DNA from 3 places in the Arthrobacter sp. SlRoot2-15 genome. Region 2 is predicted to be linked to each of the others. Evidence: riboswitches for the same ligand, from Rfam matches in the RefSeq annotation. Region 2 holds a riboswitch; each other region holds the start of a gene.
What was found. A riboswitch is a leader RNA that binds a small molecule or an ion and turns the genes downstream of it on or off. The one in region 2 is predicted to bind S-adenosylmethionine.

Region 1 (6,424 bases), 1.4 Mb from region 2:
GAGCCGGAAGTTGCCGAACAGCAGGAAGAGCACCAGGCCAAGCGCCGGCACGAAGAAGATGCCCAGCAGCCAGGCCATCGCGGTGGTGGGCCGGCGGTTGCCGGGAATAATCCCCAACGCCAGCACACGGATGACGAGGTCAATCACCGTCAGGATCAGAATCACCCAGGACGGCAATATCCCGGTCAGCGGAAACGGCCACAGCACAGGCGTACCCCTCAAGCTCCAGACCCGCGGAACAGTTCCGGAACGGGCAACCCGCACAGCTTATCCCGCCGCGGGCCGCACTAAGCTGAAGGCATGACTACCTCCGCCTCTGTTCCGGCCCCTGCCACGGTGCTGGTGTTCCTCGATCCCGCATTTGAGAACGGCCGGGTCGCCGACTCGTCCCGGCCGCAACTGATGGCCACGGACCAGGGCGCCACCCGCGGCGACGGCGTCTTCGAGTCGTTGCTGGCGGTGGGTGGTGCGCCGCGGAAGCTGCAGGCTCACCTGAGCCGGCTGGCCGGCTCCGCCCGGGCGCTGGAGCTCGAGATCCCGGCGGAGGATGCCTGGCGCCGCGCCATCGACACCGCGATCAGCGAGTTCCGCGGCCAGGCCGGCGGTGACGCCGACGGGACGGACGAACTCGTGGTGAAGCTCCTCGCCACCCGCGGCGTCGAGGGCGCCGCGACGCCCACCTGCTGGGTCCAGGCCTCCCCGCCCCCGGCTGCAGGGCGCCAACAGCGCGAGACCGGCATCGACGTCATCCTGCTGGACCGCGGCTATGACAGCGAGGTCGGCGAACGCGCGCCCTGGCTTTTGCTGGGCGCCAAGACCCTGTCCTACGCGGTGAACATGGCGGCGCTCCGCTACGCCCACGCCCAGGGCGCGGACGACGTCATCTTCACGTCCGCCGACGGACGGGTCCTGGAGGGCCCGACGTCGACCGTCCTGCTGGCGCACCTGGAGACTTCCGACGACGGCGCGGGCGGGGTCCGCACCGTGCGCCGGCTGATCACGCCGCAGCTGGACAGCGGCATCCTTCCCGGCACCTCGCAGGGCGCGCTGTTCACCGCGGCCAAGGCCGCCGGCTGGGAACTGGGCTACGGCCCGCTGGTACCCGCTGACCTCTACGACGCGGACGCCGTGTGGCTTATCTCCAGCATCCGGCTCCTCGCCCCGGTAAACCACATCGACGGCAAGGAAATCGGGACCCCCGAGCTGCGCCGGCAGCTCACGGCCGAGCTGAACGCGCTGTACGCCACGATCCAGTAGCGCCGCCGCTCAGCTCCGGGTGGCGCCCTGCGCGAGGGCTTCGTCCACGAGCCGGGCCAGCGTGGCCGCCGCCGCCCGCGTGACATCCGGGCCTGTGGCCACCGCCGAGGCCGACAGGTTTCCCTTGACGCCCGTCACCAGCAACGTCGTCAAAAGCTGCCCGCTCGGCAGGGTCTGGGTGGCCAGCGAGCCGAACGAGGTGTCCGCACTGGTCTTCACCGGCAGGATCTCGGTCTGGCTCGTGATCTTCTGGCCGCGGATCTCCATGCTGAAGTTTGTGCATTTTTTGCTTTTGGCCACGGCCGCCTCGAGGTTCACCCCCAGCTGTTTCTGATCCGCGACGGCGACCAGCGTGACGACGGTGAGGGCCTGGACCGTGGTGGATTTGGCGACACCGCCGGCATAGGTGCTGCCGGCCGGAATCTGGGCGTTGCTGTCCGCCACGACGGCGCACTCTGCCGGGGATATCACGGCCTCCGACATCGTCTGCTTCGAGATCTCGATGCCCTTCTCCAACTGCTCCGCGGGCACCACCGTAAGCGCATTCCCTTCGCCGTCGGCAAGCCCCGCGATAATCGCCGTCAGTTCGGCCCCCGTGAATGCCTTCGGCGTCGGCGTCGGGGTTGGCGCCGCGCTACGTGACTGGCCGGCGGCCTGCGAGGCGGCGGCTGAGCCCGGCTCGACGGTGTTCGCCGGAGACGTGGCCGGCGTCGTCGTTTGGCCGCAGCCGGCCAGCGCGAGGGCCGCTGAAATCAGGAGGGATGCTGGTGCGCTGCGGCGCAGGTTCATGGGCAGGTTCATGGAGTTCCCCGGTTCCGTTGAAGTAGCTGGCATCTCGCCGAAAGGGCCAGGGGAACAGTCCGGGCGGCGGCCAGGGCCGGACTGCGCAATGAGCCCCCACCACACCGCCCGCAGACGCGATACGGGTGAGCCTACGGCATCGGCGGGCCAGCGCATAGTGACTTAACATGACAGCGGCGGCTCTGCCCGCCGCCGTCGCAGGTGTTAGGTTTTTCGGGAGTAATGAGACCCGGCGCCAAGCCCTGACTGGCCGGTCGGCAACCCTCCCTTTCGCGGCGGGGTGCCTCAGGTGAATACTCGGCATATCGAAATTCGAGCTGCAAGCGTGAAAGAAGGAGATCCGTCATGCCTGACGCGTCCGCCCCCGCTGTGCCTGATACAGCAACCGGGACAGCCCCCGCACCGTCCCCGGCCGGCCCCCGCGCCGAGGAGAAGCTGGCTTACCGCCTGTTCACCGGCCCCGACGACCGCGCCTTCTGCGAGCGCGTCTCCGCCGCGCTGGCCGAAGGCTACGTCCTGCACGGCAGCCCCTCGGCCACCTTCAACGGCAGCACCGTGATCGTGGCCCAAGCCGTGGTGCTCCCGGCCGCGATCGCCAGCGCCGACGCCGCCGTCGCCAACGCGGTGGACGAACTCGACGCCGTCGAGTTCGAGGGCGAAGGCCACGCGTGAGCTACGCCGGAGACCTGACCCCGGAGGAGGCCTGGGCGCGGATTGAGGCCGGCGCCGTCCTGGTGGACGTCCGCACCGAGGGCGAGTGGGCACATATTGGCATCCCTGAGACCGCGGGCGGACGCCGGGAGCCGCTGTTCATCCAGTGGACGCTGGCCGGCGGCTCCCCTAACCCGGGGTTCCTGGAGCAGTTGCGGGCGCAGCTGCCGGACGACGGCGGCGCCGACCTCATCTTCCTCTGCCGCTCCGGTGCGCGCTCCGTGGCGGCTGCCACCGCCGCCACGGCCGCCGGCTTCACCGCCTACAACGTCCTGGAAGGCTTCGAGGGCGAACCGGATACCTCCGGCGCCCGCACCGTGAATGGCTGGAAGAACCGCGGCCTCCCGACCAACCGGGACGAGCGCTAAGTGGGCTTCAATCCCGACGCCCAGGGCTGGAGCCCGGACACCCAGGCAGTCCGCGGCGGGCTTGACCGCACCGGTTTCCAGGAGACCACCGAGCCGATTTTCCTGAACTCCGGCTTCGTCTACGAATCCGCCGCCGCGGCGGAGCGTGCCTTCACCGGCGAGGACGAGCGCTTTGTCTATTCGCGCTACGGCAACCCCTCGGTGGCCACGTTCCAAGAGCGGCTCCGGCTGCTCGAGGGCACCGAGGCATGCTTCGCCACCGCCTCGGGCATGTCCGCGGTGTTCACCGCGCTCGGGGCGCTGCTGGCAGCCGGCGACCGGGTGGTCGCGGCCCGCTCGCTGTTCGGCTCCTGCTTTGTGATCCTCAACGAGATCCTTCCGCGCTGGGGCGTAGAGACGGTCTTCGTGGACGGCCCGGACCTGGACCAGTGGCGCACGGCGCTGTCGGAACCGACGACGGCGGTCTTCTTCGAGTCCCCGTCCAACCCGATGCAGGAAATCGTGGACATCGCCGCCGTGAGCGAACTGGCGCACGCCGCCGGCGCGACGGTCGTCGTCGACAATGTTTTTGCCACCCCCCTGCTCCAGCGCTGCGGGGAACTCGGCGGAGACGTGATCGTCTACTCCGGCACCAAGCACATCGACGGCCAGGGCCGGGTGCTCGGCGGCGCGATCCTGGGCACCAAAGAGTTCATCGACGGCCCGGTCAAGCAGCTTATGCGCCACACCGGCCCGGCGCTCTCGGCGTTCAACGCCTGGGTACTCACCAAGGGCCTGGAGACCATGGGCCTGCGGGTGAACCACTCTTCCGCCTCCGCGCTGCGGCTGGCCGGCTGGCTCGAGGAACAGCCCGCGGTCAGCTGGGTCAAGTACCCGTTGCTGCCCTCCCACCCGCAGTACGACCTCGCGGCACGGCAGATGAAGGCCGGCGGCACCGTACTGACCTTCGAGTTGTCCCCGTCCCCGGGTCGTTCGGCAAAAGAGGCCGCCTTCGCGCTGCTGGACGCGCTGCGGATCATCGACATCTCGAACAACCTGGGCGACTCAAAGTCGCTGATCACCCATCCGGCCACCACGACGCACCGCGCCATGGGCCCGGAGGGCCGCGCGGCGATCGGGCTGAGCGACGGCGTGGTGCGGTTGTCGGTGGGCCTGGAAGAGGTGGAGGACCTGATCCGGGACCTCGGGCACGCGCTCAAGCAGGTCTAGCTCCGGCGGACCCGGGACAATGTGGGGGCCGGGTCCGCTGCGCCCTCCATCTTCTCAGTGTCCGCGCCGCGCGTCGTGACCCGCACCGCGTGGGCGACGACGGCGGCCAGCCCGGCGTCGTCGGCGGGGGTGACCTGCCCCGGGGCGGCGAGCGCCTGCCGTTGTTGCTCCGACCCCGTGCCGTCCGCCAGGATCCGGTCGACGCCGAGCCGCGCGAGGTCCAGCTCGCCCTGCTCTGCCAGCACGGGGGCCAGGAAGTCCACGAGGGCATGCACCACCTCGGCCGCCGGGGCGGGGGTGAAGGTTCCAAAGTCGAGCAGCTGCCCGCGCAGCCCGCAGTTGCTGGCCTGCCAGGCGGCCATCCGCAACAGCAGCGTCGGCACCGGGGCGGGGTCGACGCCGTCGTCCCATTCCCGGGCCGCCGTCTCGACCAGCGCCCGCACCAGGACAGCGATCAGCGCCGCGTCCTCGGCCCGCAGGCACACATCCGCGACCCGCACCTCCACGGTGGGGTGGTGCCGGCACAGCCGCGAATCGAAGTAGACCATCCCCTCGTCCATCAGCACGCCGGTCTCCACCAGGCGGCTCACCACCCGGCGGTAGACCGGCAGGCTGCCAAAGATCATGGTGGGCCCGGACCCGGGCCACCGGTTCCACGCCTGCGTCCGGTAGCTCTCGAAGCCGGTCTCCGTGCCGTTCCAGTAGGGCGAGTTGGCGCTGAGGGCGATCAGCACGGCGAGCTTGTCCCGGATCCGGTCCAGCACCGCGACCGCTTCCTCCGGCGACTCCACCAACGTGTGGACATGGAACCCGCAGGTCAGCTGCTCCTGCACGGTGAGGCCGAACCTCTTCTGCATGGTGGCGTAGCGCGGGTTGGGCGTGGTGTGGGTGACCGACGCCAGCGGCGACGTGGCCAGGGCCGCCACGCGGGCGCCGTGTGTCTGGGCGGCCCGGTCGGTGAAAGCCCGGGCCGCCCGGATCTGCCGGAGCAGGGCGCCGTAATCCAGGCAGGGCAGGGTCTGGGTTTCGATCTGCTCCAGCTTGAGCTCGAAGCTGAACCCCGAATCGTCGTGCGCGGGCTCCGTGGCCGGCGCCGTCCCGGCGGCGGGCTGCGGCTTCAGACCGCCCAGCAGAGCGTCGGCCAGCGCCAACGGGACCCCGGTGGCGGGGTCCACGATCAGCAGTTCCTCCTCGACGCCAAAGGTGCGCATGGAACCATTGTCCGTCAGCCCCTCCCCCGTGGCGCTACCCCCAACGGCCGGGCGATTCAGGCTGCTTAGTCCTGGAAATACTCGATCTTGGCGCCGATCGTGTTGAGCCGTTCGGCCAGGTCCTCATAGCCGCGCTCGATCACATAAATGTTGCGCAGCTCGGACACGCCGCGGGCGGCGAGCATGGCCAGCAGCAGGCAGGCCGCCGGGCGCAGGGCCGGCGGGCAGCCGACCTCCGCGGCCCGCCACTTGGTGGGCCCGTTGACGTAGATCCGGTGCGGATCCAGGAGCTGGACCTGGGCGCCGAGCTTGTTCAGCTCGGTCAGGTAGATGGCCCGGTTCTCATAGACCCAGTCGTGGATCATCGTTTGGCCGTGGGCGTTGGCGGCGATCACGGCGAAGAACGGCAGGTTGTCGATGTTCAGGCCGGGGAAGGGCATCGGGTGGATCTTGTCCTCCGGCGCCCGCAGCTCCGAAGGCTGGGTGGTGACGTCCACCAGCCGGGTGCGGCCGTTCCGGGCAACGTATTCGGCCGACACTTCCAGCCGCTGGCCCATCTGCTCGAGCGTCGCGAGTTCGATCTCCATGAACTCGATCGGGACCCGGCGGATGGTGACTTCTGAGTTGGTCACGATGCCGGCGGTGATCAGGCTCATCGCCTCGATCGGGTCCTCGGACGGGAAGTATTCGATGTCGACGTCGATTGACGGGCGGCCGACGATCTTCAGCGTTGTGGTGCCCACGCCGTCGATCTGGACGCCCAGCATCTGCAGGTAGAAGCAGAGGTCCTGGACCATGTAGTTCGGGCTGGCGTTGCGGATGATCGTGGTGCCGCGGCGGTGGGCGGCGGCCATGATGGCGTTCTCG
Region 2 (6,424 bases):
GCCACCCCGGCCTGTTCGTGCATGACCCCGACGCCGTCGCCTGCTACCGGGCCCAGGGCGTCCGGATCGTCGGGTCCGCGCTCGACGCCCGCCGGCTGCTCGCGATGCTGCGGCGGGGAATCCGCGCCGCCGTCGTGGTGGGCGCCGGCGGACACTTCGCCGGAGTGGTCTGGCTCGAGGCCGAACGGCGCCGCAGCCGGGGCCGCCGCCGCGCCTACCGGCTGTTCTCCGTGCAGCAGCCGCTGGAGCAGCTGGTGCAGGCGCTCAACGACTTCGACCCGGCCCTCGTGGTGGGCTACCCCAGCGCGCTCGAGCTGCTGGCCGGGGAACAGGACGCGGGCCGGCTGCACATCCGCCCCGTGATCGTGGAGTCCAGCGGCGAATCCCTGGGCGACCCGCAGCGACTCGCCGCGGCGCTCGGCGGCGCGGTGCACAACGTCTACGCCGCCTCCGAGTTCACCCCGATCGCCCTGGACTGCCCCCGCGGCTGGCTGCACGTCAACAGCGACTGGGTCATCCTCGAACCGGTCGAGGCGGACTACCGGCCCACCCCCGCCGGGCAGCCGTCCCACACGGTGCTGCTGACCAACCTCGCCAACCGGGTCCAGCCGCTGATCCGCTACGACCTCGGCGACTCCGTGGTCGCCAAGCCCGGCCCCTGCGAGTGCGGCAACCCGCTGCCGGCCATCCGGGTGGCCGGCCGGCACGACGACGTCCTGCACCTGGACAACGGCCGCGGCGCCACGGTGAGCGTACTGCCGCTGGCCATCACCGCCCCGGTGGACGACGCGCCGGGGGTCCACCGCTGCCAGCTGGTCCAGACCGGGCCCGTGACCCTGCGGGTGCGGCTCCAGCCGGAGCCCGGCGCCGCGGCGGAGACGGTGTGGCAGGATGTGGCGGCGAAGCTGGCCGGCTTCCTGGCCGGCCAGGGCCTGGCGAACGTGGAGCTGGTCCGTGCGGAGGAAGCTCCGGAACAGAGCGGGCCCAGCGGGAAGTTCCACCAGGTGATCGCCCTGAAGGAACCGCCCGCGGGCTAGGCAACCACCGGCTGGAAGAACGGCGGCTAGAAGAACATCGGCGGCGCGTCGAGCACGGTCTCGTCCACGCGGCGCTCCTCCCACTGGCTGAACGGCTTGTCCAGCTCGTACTTGCCCTCCGCGGAGCGCAGCAGGGTGCGGATCTCGGCGTTGTCCGGGTTGTTCAGCGACTCGAAGTACTCCACCGACCAGTGGAACCAGCGCATGCAGAACAGCCGCATGGTCAGGCCGTGGGTCACGAACAGGGCGTTGGGCGCGTAGCTCGGCTTGGACCAGTGCCGGTACAGGGTCTCCATAAAGGAGGAGATCCGGTCGTAGACGTCGGAACCGGACTCGCCCTCGCGGAAGCGGTAGAAGAAGTGCCCGTAGGCGTTGCGGAGCTCCTTCTGGTCCTCGATGTCGCCGGCAATCTGGAAGTTCGCCCAGTCCTGCTCACGCAGCCGGGGCTCCTCGATCACGCGTTCGGTGAGCGGGCCCAGCTTCAGCGCCTCGAGGGTCTGGTAGGCGCGCAGGTAGGGGGAGACGTAGACGCACACCTGCTGGCCGTCCAGCTGGCGCCGCAGCTGCTCGCCGGCGGCCGTGGCCTGCTCGACGCCGAGCGGGGTCAGCGGGATGCGGTAGTCGGGCACCCGGTTGTAGATAGAGGTGTCGGCATTGGCCGCGGACTGGCCATGCCGGACCATGAAGATTCTCCCGGGCGCGCTCACAGCCCAAGCATAGGCACGTGCAGTCAACATCCGGGAACGGCAGGCAAGATAGGAACATGTTGGTTCCCTCCCGCCGTCGGCTGCGGCTTGAAGTCTGGATTGTCCTGGGGCTCTCCCTCGGGCAGTCGGCGGTGTATTCGGTGGTGCAGCTGCTGGACAAAATGACCAGGGCGCCGCTGGCGCAGGGGACCTCGACGCTGAACCGCTCGCAGAGCAGCCGCGAATACTTCGACCTCACCTACCAGCTGCTGGACATCCTGTTCGCCCTGGTCCCGGTGGTGCTGGTGATCTACTTCCTCACCGAACACCGGCCCGCCGGACTGGCCCGCGGCGCTCTCACAGGCGGCACCGGTGCCTCGGCATTCCGGAAACTGGGTTTCAACTTCGCCCGGCCCGGCAAAGACCTGCTCCAGGGCCTGGGCCTGGCCGCGCTGATCGGGATCCCGTCGCTGGGCCTCTACGCGGCCGGCCGGGCGCTGGGGATTACGACGGCGATCATCCCCAGCGCGCTGGACTCCTACTGGTGGACGGTGCCGGTCCTCATCCTTTCCGCCGTCCGGCACGGGATCGTGGAGGAAGTGATCGTGGTGGGCTACCTGCTGGACCGGCTGGGCAAATTCGGCTGGGGCATGCCGCTGGCAATCTTCGCCAGTTCCATGCTCCGCGGCAGCTACCACCTGTACCAGGGCTTCGGGCCCTTCATCGGCAACGCCATCATGGGTGTCATCTTCGCGCTCATCTATACAAGGACGCGCAGGGTGATGCCGCTGGTGATCGCGCATGCGCTGCTGGACATCGTCGCCTTCGTCGGCTTCAGCCTGTTCGGCAAGGCCATCGGACTGGGCTAGCGCAGCACAAAGCAACGCGGGGTCACTTAGCGCCCGTCCGGATGCCTCGGACCGGCCGTAAGTGACCCCGTGTTGCACCAAAACGGGTCAAGTCCGGGGCTGACGCAAGCAGAATGACTTATTTCGACACGAGACTCTCTCCGCAGCGGCCCGGTCCGTAACATTGGAGTTGTTACAGGCTCCGGCTTGCCAAACCCGCTGTAAAGGACTAAGAGACGTTGACGCTCGAATCACTCCCCGTGTTGGATTTCTCCCGCTTGAGTGCAGGCCAGGACGAGGCCGCCCGGTTCCGGGATGAATTGCGTGATGCCATGCACGAAGTCGGATTCATCTACCTGGCCGGCCACGGCATCCCGCAGGAACTCACCGACGCCATGCTCGATATCTCCCGCCGCTTCTTCGACCTTCCTGAAGACCAGAAGCTCGCGATCGAGAACGTCCACAGCCCCCAGTTCCGCGGCTACACCCGCGTCGGCGGCGAAATCACGGACGGTGCCGTCGACTGGCGCGAACAGATCGACATCGGCGTCGAGCGCGACGCCGTCGAGCCCGGACCCGGCGTCGCCGACTACTGGAGGCTGGAGGGGCCGAACCTCTGGCCGGAAAACCTGCCCGAGATGCGCGGGATCGTCACCGAATGGACCGAGCGGCTCAGCGCCATTTCCCTGGACCTGCTGCGGGCGCTCGCCGTCTCCCTTGGGGCGCCCGAGGATACCTTCGACGCCGCGTTTGCCGCCCAGGCTTTCCCGCTGCTCAAGATCGTGCGCTACCCGGGCGAATCCGATCCGGATCCCAAGCAGGGCGTCGGTTCACACCGCGACGGCGGAGTGTTGACCCTGCTCCTGGTCGAGCCCGGCAAGGGCGGCCTGCAGGTCGAATACCAGGGCCAGTGGATCGACGCGCCCCAGGTGCCCGGAACGTTTGTGGTCAACATCGGCGAGATGCTCGAGCTGGCCACCAACGGCTACCTCAAGGCGACCCTGCACCGGGTGATCTCCCCGCTGCGCGGCACCGACCGGATCTCGCTGCCGTTCTTCTACAACCCGGCCCTCGATGCGACCATGCCCCGGCTCGCGGTCAGCCCGGAGTTCCAGGCCAAGGCCCGCGGCCTGTCGGTGGACCCGACCAACAGCCCGATCCTGGAGACCTACGGGGACAACGCCCTGCGCTACCGGCTCCGCGCCCACCCCAACGTCGTCGAGGCCCACCACCCGGACCTGCTCAAGGGCTGAGGCCGGCCGTCCCGCCCCAGTCGGGGCGCCCGGCGGCGCAAGGGCGGTTTAAAAGAATTCGGCCGCCAGCGGTGGGTGGCATCATTGGCACCCGCTGCTGGCGGCCGAAGTGTCGGCAGGAATCGTCAGATGGTGACGGCTCCGGAATCGGTTTCAAAGGTGACGGACAGGATTCCCGGCGTCCCGTGCGGGGCGAGCCAGTTCACGTCCACGTCTTCCAGCGGCTTCTCCACCGGTTCGCCGAGCCACTCGGTGACGCGTTCGGCCGAGCCGGCGATGGTGAGCGCGGACATCTTGACGTTGCTCGCGTAGGCGTTGGACGGGTGCAGCTCAGGATCGCCCTCCCACTTGAGCATGTAGGGGACCTGCGGGTCGGCGATCAGGCCCAGGATGCCGATCTGCTTCCAGACCAGTTCGCGGCCGTCGGGGAACTTGCGGTTGCCGTTGACGGCGGACCGGCCCAGGCGCTCCTCGAAGGGGGCGAGGTCGTCAACCTCGACGCACCAGCCCATCCAGCCGCCGCCGGCCGCCGAGCGGGCACGCACGGCCTGGCCAAACGGCGCCTTGTCCGAGGCGGGGTGGTCCAGGACCTCCACAACCTCCAGGTACTTGTGCCCGGCGAGCGGGATAATCATGTTGCGGGTCCCGAATCGGGGGTGTACCCCGCCCTTGACGGCTTCGACGCCGAGGGCGGACGCAATACGTTCGGTGGTGGCCGCGAGGCCATCTTGTTCACAGGCGTAAGAGACGTGATCCATGCGCATGCCCTCATCTTGGCACTTTGTGATGGAGCTCTCAGCTTAGGCTCTCCTAACCAAGATAGGATGTCGTTTTCGCGTGCGGGCCGGGGGCCGGATCCGCCCGGATCCGCTGTGGATTGCGGCGCCAGCGGGCGGTCCGCGGACGCCCCGCGGCCGGCCGCCGGGACAAATTCATATTCGTCACAAAGCTATCCAGCCGTCGGGGCGCGTTCCTAGACTGAAGCCAGGTCATGAGTGCCAGCATCGAGCCCCGGCTTGCTGGCCGGCAACCCTCCTAACGCGGTGGGGTGCCCCGGGTGAAGACCTGGCCCTCCGGCGCCCGCCGGACGGCAAGCGCGGCCGCCAGGTCCGTTCCGGTCGAAAAGCCGGGAACGGCCGGCGCCCAGTCACTCAGGAGCTCTCCAATGTCCAACGCCTGGTCCTTTGAAACCCGTCAGATCCACGCCGGCCAGGAGCCGGACTCCGCCACCGGCGCCCGGTCGCTGCCGATCTACCAGACGACGTCGTTCGTCTTTCCCAGCGCCGAAAGCGCCGCCAACCGGTTCGCGCTCGCCGAGCTCGCTCCGATCTACACCCGGATCGGCAACCCCACCCAGGACGCGGTGGAGCAGCGGGTCGCGAGCCTCGAAGGCGGCCTCGGCGCGCTCCTGCTCAGCTCCGGGCAGGCTGCGGAGACCTTCGCAATCCTGAACATCGCCGAGGCCGGGGACCACGTCGTCGCCAGCCCCAGCCTGTACGGCGGCACCTACAACCTGCTGGCCCACACCCTGAAGAAGTTCGGCATCTCCGTCACGTTTGTGCAGGACCCGGACAACCTGGCGCAGTGGCGCGGGGCCGTGCAGCCGAACACCAAACTGTTCTTCGGCGAGGTGGTCTCCAACCCCCGCCAGGACGTGCTGGACATTGAGGGCGTCGCGGACGTGGCCCACCGGGCCGGGGTGCCGCTGATCGTGGACAACACTCTGTCCACCCCGTACCTGATCCGGCCCATCGAGTGGGGCGCCGACATCGTCGTCCACTCGGCCACCAAGTACCTCGGCGGCCACGGCGCCGCGATCGCCGGCGTGATTGTCGACTCCGGCAACTTCGACTTCGGCAAGGACCCGGAGCGCTTCCCCGGCTTCAACACCCCGGACCCCACCTACAACGGGCTGGTCTACGCCCGGGACCTCGGCGCGGACGGGGCGCTGGGGGCAAACCTGGCCTTCATCCTGAAGGCTAGGGTCCAGCTGCTGCGCGACCTCGGCTCGGCCGTGTCCCCGTTCAACGCCTTCCTCATCGCCCAGGGCATCGAGACGCTGAGCCTGCGGGTGGAACGGCACGTCGCCAACGCCACCCGGGTGGCCGAATGGCTGGAGGCCAGGGACGACGTCGAATCCGTCGCCTATGCCGGGCTGCCGTCCAGCCCCTGGTACGAGCGCGGCCGCAAGTACGGGCCCAAGGGGACGGGCGCCGTCGTCGCCTTCAACCTCGCCGGGGGAGCGGAGGCCGGCAAACGCTTCGTTGACGCCCTCGAACTGCACTCGCACGTGGCGAACATCGGTGACGTGCGCTCACTGGTGATCCACCCGGCGTCGACCACGCACAGCCAGCTCTCGCCGGAACAGCAGGCGGTGGCCGGCGTCCATCCGGGGCTGGTGCGGCTGTCGGTGGGGCTCGAACACATCGACGACATCATTGCGGACCTCGACGCCGGCTTCCGGGCAGCCAAGGACGCCTGAGGTCATACGGAAGCCGACGTCGAAATTCCCCACCTTTGCGGGCGCGACGGCGGGACGCGCCGACATTTTCGGGGCGACCCGCCGGACACGGCCTCAAAGGTGGGGAAACTGGGCTGCC
Region 3 (6,424 bases), 2.4 Mb from region 2:
GCCAGCCACACGGCGTGGAAGCCGCCGCGGATCAGCTGGTCCACGGCGAGGGCAAGCGCCGAGAAAGTCGTGAAGGAACCGAGCAGGCCCGGGCCGAGGCCAGCCCTGAGCCAGAACGCCGTCCGGGGCCGTGCGATCCAGAGGGTGGTCAGGGCGGCGAGGACGAAGCTCCCGGCGACGTTGATCGCCAGGGTGGTCCAGGGCACTGCGCCGGCAGTCTCGGGGAAGGCCAGGCCAGCGCCGTAGCGCAGCTCGGTGCCGATCAGGCCGCCGACCGCAACTGCCGCCCACGCCCGCCAGCCGGGGAGCGCGGCGGCGGCGACCGGCCGTTCCCCGGGAAGCGCCCTCACGCAGCGCCCATTCAGCGTCCCGCCATGCTGCAACCGGCGTGGGCCGCGTCGCTGTGCACCCAGAGCGCCGCAGCCACCTCGTCGGCGAGGTCGATTTCGCGGGCCTCGCCACGCCCGCCGATCCTGACCACGAGGGGGCCGCCGAAGGGCTTCCGGCCGCGAACCTCCACCTCGGCGTCAAGGTCGATTTGTTCGGCGGCGAGGTAGCGCAGCAGCTCGGGGTTCTCGTCGCTGATCCGGGTGATGCGACCGGTGTGGCCGTCGTCAAGCTCGCTCATCCGGTGCGCCGGCGGCATCAGGACCGAGCCGTCCGAGGCCGGAATCGGATCCCCGTGCGGATCCCGGACCGGGTTCCCCAGCTTGGCCGCCATCCGCTCGATGAAGGTGTCCGAGACGGCATGTTCCAGGAGTTCAGCCTCATCGTGCACCTCGTCCCAGCGGTAGCCGAGCTCCTGGACGAGGAAAGTCTCGATCAGCCGGTGCCTTCGGACCATCGAGAGGGCCAGGCGGACGCCGTCCCCGGTCAGGGTGACGGCACTGTAGGGCTTGTGGTCCACCAGGCCCTGGTCCTTGAGTTTGCGGACCATCTCGGAAACCGAGGAATTCGCGACGCCGAGGCGCTGGGCCAGCTGCGTGGAGGTGATGGGCTTGTCCTGCCACTCCGTAAAGGAGTAGATGACCTTGACGTAATCCTCGATCGAGGAGGAGGGCGGACTGGTCTTCACAGCCCCAAGCCTACCGTCCGGCGGCGCCGCTGAAGGTGAGCCACAGCAGCACCAAGTTCAGCACCACCACCAGGACCACACTGACGATCGCGGCCACGCGCAGCGCCATCCCGTCCGCGAACTGTCCCATCAGCCTCTTGCTGCTGGTCAGCACAACGAGCGGGACCAAGACGAACGGGATCCCGAAGCTGAGTACCACCTGGCTCAGCACCAGGCCCCAGGTGGGGTCAAAGCCGACACTCAGCAGCACAACAGCCGGGATCAGGGTCAGCACCCGGCGTGTCATCAACGGGATCCGGATCTTGAGTAGTCCCTGCATGATGGAACCGCCGGCGTAGCAGCCCACCGAGGTGGAGGCCAGGCCGGAGGCGAGCAGGCCGATGGCGAAGACCACCCCGACCACGGGTCCGAGGTTGGTGGTGATCGCGGCGTGCGCGCCCTCGATGGTGTCCGTTCCCTCCTCGCCGCCGAGGGTCGAGGCGGCCAGCAGGAGCATGCCGATATTGACGATGCCGGCGACGGCCAGCGCCGCGACGACGTCCCACCGGGTGGCTTTGACCAGCCGCGCGACGGCGTGGGGCGGGACGTGGAGGTGCGGGTTGGGGCGGTGCCGGTCGCGGGAGAGCGCCGAGTGCACATAGATGGCGTGCGGCATCACGGTGGCGCCGAGCATGCTGGCGGCCAACAGCACGGTGTCGGGCCCCTCGAAGCGGGGCACCAGCCCGGCCACCACGCCTCCGGCGTCAGGCGGGCTAATGACGAGGCCGGCCAGGAATCCCACGGTGATGATGCCGAGGAGGAAGATGATCACGAATTCAAAGGGCCGCTGCTGGTTGCGGCTCTGCACGGCGAGCAGGGCCATCGAAATGACGCCGACAATCACCGCGCCGAGGGGGAGCGGGAGGCCAAAGAGCAGGTACAGGGCGATGGCCCCGCCCACCACTTCGGCGAGGTCGGTGGCGGCCGCCACGATTTCGGCCTGGACCCAGAAAGCGCGGCGCCAGAGCGGCCGGAGCCGTTCGCCCAGGACTTCCGGCAGGCTCTTGCCCGTGACGATGCCAAGCTTGGCGGATTGGTACTGCACCAGCACCGCCATAACGTTGGCGACGACGAGGACCCAGACCAGGAGGTAGCCGTACTGCGCGCCGGCAGTGAGGTTGGCGGCCACGTTGCCGGGATCGACATAGGCGATGGCCGCCACGAAAGCCGGTCCCAGCAGCCCGAGCAGGGCGCGGCGCCCGCCGCGGCCCTTGCCGGCGGGCGGCGGACCCCCGGCCTGGGGTTTGGGTCCGGTGACGTCCAGCACTGCGTTCTCCCTTGAAGTTCCGCTTCACGAAGTTCTTGGTGCCTGCACTTAAAAGTTAGGCACACCGAAATCATAGGCGGGGCGGGCGTGCGGTGCAATGCGGCGTCAGGCCTTGGTGGCGCGCCAGCTTTGGGTCAGATACGGGAGCGGCAGGACCTCGCCGTCGTTGTGCCCGAGGTGTTCGTGGAGGTACCAGTCGAGGTTGCCGAGCACCTTGGCCCGCGTGGCCTCGCCGGCCCGCAGGTAGTAGCTGCGGGACTTGGCCAGTTCCATGATGTCCTGCGTTCCCACAGGATCCTCCCAGCGGGTGAGGTGGCTCTCCAGGCCTGTGAATTCAGGCCCCAGCGGCGGTGTGAAATGGGGCTTGTGGACGTCCCCGGCGTGCATGATCCGGGAGAGCCGGTGCACCCAGGGCACCGAGGTGTCCAGCTGGTTCCAGATCAGCCCCACCACCCCGTGCGGGCGCAGGATCCGCGCCACCTCGGTGCTGGCCAGCAGCGGATCGCACCAGTGCCAGGCCTGCGCCACCGTGACCAGGTCGAAGGACTCCGGTGCCAGGGACGTGCGTTCGGCGGTCCCCTCGACGGCGGCTACGCCCGGCAGGGCCCGGCGCAGCTGTTCGAGCATGTCCGGGGACGGATCCACGGCCACGGTCCGCAGCCCCCGTTCGACCAGCAGCGCGGTGAACTTTCCGGTGCCGGCGCCCAGGTCCGCCGCGTCGCGGGCTCCGGCGGGGATCAACCAGTCGGCGGAGTCCGCCGGGTAACCGGGCCGCACCCGGTCATAGTGCTCGCCGCCGTCCTGGAAGCTCTCCCCGAGCTCCCGCCGGCGGTCATGCTGCAGTTTGGGTCCCCCGTGCAGGTTGGGGCCGCCGCGTGCCACGTGCGATCTCCTTCGGCAGCTTTTGGTGCGTACCTACAGAATTTACCGCACGGGGCCGCGGCGGGCCGCCCGGCCGGCCCTCGATGACGAACCGGACGCTAGTCCAGGGTGCAGGGGGCGGCGCCGGCGGTGCCCGGCGTGTTGGGCGCCCAGTGCGGATAGCTGCGGGTGTCGTTGGCCGGGACCCAGCGGCCGGCGTCCACAACGTAGTCCCAGCCCAGGCCGTTGCGCCGCAGCGCTTCGAGTCCGGCCAGCAGCCGCTGCGCGTCGTCGAGCCGGGAGCCGAGGCCGAAGCTGGCGCGGAGGGAGCCGGCGGGCAGGCCGAGGCGCTTGAGCAGCGGGTGCGCGCAGAACCGGCCGTCGCGCAGGCCGATGCCGTGCTCGGCGGACAGGTACGCGGCGACCAGGCCGGCGTCGTAGCCCGCAACCGAGAAGTTCACAACGCCGATCGTGCCCGGGTTCCCCGCGTGGCCGGTGTCCTCGAAAATGTGGTGGACGCTCACGCCGTCGATTCGCTCCAGTCCCTCGACGAGGAAGGACCGGATGGCGTCCTCGTGGGCATGCCACTGCTGCTCGTCGAGGGCGGCAATGACTTCGGTGGCGCGGGCCAGCGCGGCGGCGCCCAGGACGTTGGGGGAGCCGCCCTCGTGGCGGGCCGGTCCGGTGGTCCAGCTGACGGCGTCGAGCCGGGCGTCCCGCACGGCGCCGCCCCCGGCGAGGTGGGGTGTGCCGGCGTCGAGCCAGTCCGGGCGGCCGACCAGTACGCCGGCACCGAACGGGGCGTAGAGCTTGTGCCCGGAGAAGGCGAGGTAGTCGACGTCGTCCGCGGTGATGTCGATGCGGCGGTGCGGGGCCAGTTGGGCGGCGTCGACGGCGATCCGGGCCCCGTATTCGTGCGCCAGCGCGGCGAGTTCACGGATCGGCAGGATTTCTCCGGTGACGTTGGAGGCGCCGGTGACGGCGAGCAGGCTCACGCCGCCGTGGGCAAGTTCCTCCCGCAGCCGCGCCAGCGTGCCGGCCAGGGTGCCGGCGGCGACGACGCTGCGGTGCGGGACGTTCTGCCAGGGCAGCAGGTTGGCGTGGTGCTCGATGTCGAGGTACAGCACCTCGCCGGTGTGCCGGCCCCCGGCGACGGGCAGGCAGCCGGCCAGCAGGTTCAGCGAGTCGGTCGTGTTCCGGGTGAAGATCACCGAGTCGTCCGGACGGCCGCCGACGAAGCCGCGGACGATGTTCCGGGCGTTCTCGTAAACCGAGGTGCTGAGCTGGGAGGCGTAGCCGGCGCCGCGGTGGACGCTGGCGTAGTACGGCAGGATCTCGTTCAGGTAGGCGGAAACCACAGACAGTGCCGGGGCGGAGGCGCCGTAGTCCAGGTTGGCGTAGCGGACATGGCCGCCCTGGATCAGCGGGGCCTGGATTTCGGCGCCGGAGACCGCGGACAGCGGGCGGCTGGCGGCGTCGAACCGGGCATCGGGGTGCGCCGGTGCGCCGGCGGAGGGGTGGCTGGGGATGGTGGCAGTCGTCATGGGACCTCGCTCGGAAAGGACCCCGCTCACAGGGGATCCGCGCTTGCCGGGTCCGCTCCGGACCGGCCAGGTCGTCACCCGGGGCACCCCGCCGCGAATGGAGGGTTGCCGGCCAGCAAACCGGGGTTTCGCGCTGGCACTCGTGACCTGCTTCGAGCCTAGGACATGGCACTCCGCACGGAAAAGGAAGGCCCGAATATGAAGCCCAGTGTTACGGCCGGCCTGGAGCGGGACCGCCTAGAGCAGGTCGTCGAGGTCCGGGTTGAGGCGCTTGAGGACTTCCGAGTGCAGGATCGAGTTGGTGGCCAGGGCGTTGCCGCCGAAGGGGCCGTCCTCACCCTCGAGGGAGGTGAAGCGGCCGCCGGCTTCGGTGACAATCGGGACCAGTGCGGCCATGTCGTAGAGGTTGAGTTCCGGCTCGCAGGCGATGTCGACGGCGCCCTCGGCCACGAGGCAGTAGGACCAGAAGTCGCCGTAGGCGCGGGTGCGCCAGACTTCCTCGGTGAGCCCGAGGAACTCGTCCAGGTTGCCGCGCTGCTTCCAGCCGCCCAGGGAAGAGTACGACAGCGAAGCGTCCGAGAGCTGGGAAACGTTGGAGACCTTCAGCCGGGTGGCCGCGGCCAGCGACCGGCCCATGTAGGCCCCGGCGCCCTTGGCCGCCCACCAGCGCTTGCCCAGGGCGGGGGCACTGACGACGCCGACCACGGGTTCGCCCTCGTCGACGAGGGCGATCAGGGTGGCCCAGACGGGGACGCCGCGGACGAAGTTCTTGGTGCCATCGATCGGGTCGATGATCCAGCGGCGCGAGCCGTGGCCGGAGCTGCCGAATTCCTCGCCGAGGACAGCGTCGCGCGGGCGCGAGCGGGACAGCTGCCCGCGGATGGATTCCTCGGCGGCCTTGTCGGCGTCGGTGACGGGGGTCAGGTCCGGCTTCGTCTCGATCCGAAGGTCGAGCGCCTTGAAGCGGCTCATGGTCTGGGAATCTACGGAATCTGCCAGTACATGGGCAAGGCGCAGGTCATCGTTGTAGCTCGAAGCGGGTTGGCTCATGGTTCCAAGCTACCGTCAAAACCCGCCGCAGACCGGGAGGCGACCGCTAGGAGACGCTGCCGAGTTCCTTGGTTTCCTGCGCCTCAAGCCGGGGGTCCGTGCCGAGCAGCCGGCGCAGCGACGCGAGCCGGGCCGGGCCGGACGGGCCTGCGTGGCCGCCCTGCACCCAGGCGTCCACCCCGCAGTTCACGGCGGCGGCGTCGTGTTTGCAGCCGCGGTCGCAGTCCTCGGTGCCGGGGGCCAGGTCCGGGAAGGACCGCAGGATCCGGTCCGGGTCCACGTGGGCCAGGCCGAAGGACCGGATCCCGGGGGTGTCGATGATCCAGCTGCCGGCGGGCGCGTCGTTGACCTTCAGCGCCAGCGCGGAGGACGAGGTGTGGCGGCCGCGCCCGGTGACGGCGTTCACCCCGCCGGTGGCGCGCTCCGCCCCGGTCAGGGCGTTGACCATGGTGGATTTTCCGACGCCGGAATGGCCGAGCATCACGGTGACTTTGCCGTCGAGGTGGGCCCGCAGTTCGGAGACGGCGGCCTTGTCCAGCCGGGCGGAGAGCCCGTCATCGGACCGGGCGTCGATGCCGGAGGCTGCCG

Region 1: another riboswitch for S-adenosylmethionine. It lies ahead of AC6I9V_RS09615 (DUF1737 domain-containing protein); the one in region 2 lies ahead of AC6I9V_RS03200 (bifunctional o-acetylhomoserine/o-acetylserine sulfhydrylase).
Region 3: another riboswitch for S-adenosylmethionine. It lies ahead of AC6I9V_RS14195 (aminotransferase class V-fold PLP-dependent enzyme); the one in region 2 lies ahead of AC6I9V_RS03200 (bifunctional o-acetylhomoserine/o-acetylserine sulfhydrylase).

What each region holds. Positions count from the first base shown of each region.
Region 1 covers NZ_AP046058.1:2,105,103-2,111,526, reverse strand. The annotation lists gene cls (cardiolipin synthase) at 1-207, opposite strand, end outside; gene AC6I9V_RS09625 (aminodeoxychorismate lyase) at 301-1,257, shown strand; gene AC6I9V_RS09620 (hypothetical protein) at 1,267-2,058, opposite strand; SAM riboswitch class IV at 2,277-2,390, shown strand; gene AC6I9V_RS09615 (DUF1737 domain-containing protein) at 2,404-2,730, shown strand; gene AC6I9V_RS09610 (rhodanese-like domain-containing protein) at 2,727-3,137, shown strand; gene AC6I9V_RS09605 (O-succinylhomoserine sulfhydrylase) at 3,138-4,346, shown strand; gene AC6I9V_RS09600 (glutamate--cysteine ligase 2) at 4,343-5,557, opposite strand; gene AC6I9V_RS09595 (UDP-N-acetylglucosamine 1-carboxyvinyltransferase) at 5,623-6,424, opposite strand, start outside.
Region 2 covers NZ_AP046058.1:681,224-687,647, reverse strand. The annotation lists gene AC6I9V_RS03225 (phenylacetate--CoA ligase family protein) at 1-1,037, shown strand, start outside; gene AC6I9V_RS03220 (histidine phosphatase family protein) at 1,064-1,720, opposite strand; gene AC6I9V_RS03215 (CPBP family intramembrane glutamic endopeptidase) at 1,801-2,592, shown strand; gene AC6I9V_RS03210 (isopenicillin N synthase family dioxygenase) at 2,811-3,824, shown strand; gene AC6I9V_RS03205 (VOC family protein) at 3,950-4,588, opposite strand; SAM riboswitch class IV at 4,812-4,927, shown strand; gene AC6I9V_RS03200 (bifunctional o-acetylhomoserine/o-acetylserine sulfhydrylase) at 4,990-6,306, shown strand.
Region 3 covers NZ_AP046058.1:3,067,603-3,074,026, forward strand. The annotation lists gene AC6I9V_RS14175 (fluoride efflux transporter FluC) at 1-350, opposite strand, end outside; gene AC6I9V_RS14180 (metal-dependent transcriptional regulator) at 362-1,075, opposite strand; gene AC6I9V_RS14185 (Nramp family divalent metal transporter) at 1,086-2,303, opposite strand; gene AC6I9V_RS14190 (class I SAM-dependent methyltransferase) at 2,487-3,263, opposite strand; gene AC6I9V_RS14195 (aminotransferase class V-fold PLP-dependent enzyme) at 3,362-4,786, opposite strand; SAM riboswitch class IV at 4,821-4,934, opposite strand; gene hisN (histidinol-phosphatase) at 5,024-5,836, opposite strand; gene rsgA (ribosome small subunit-dependent GTPase A) at 5,883-6,424, opposite strand, start outside.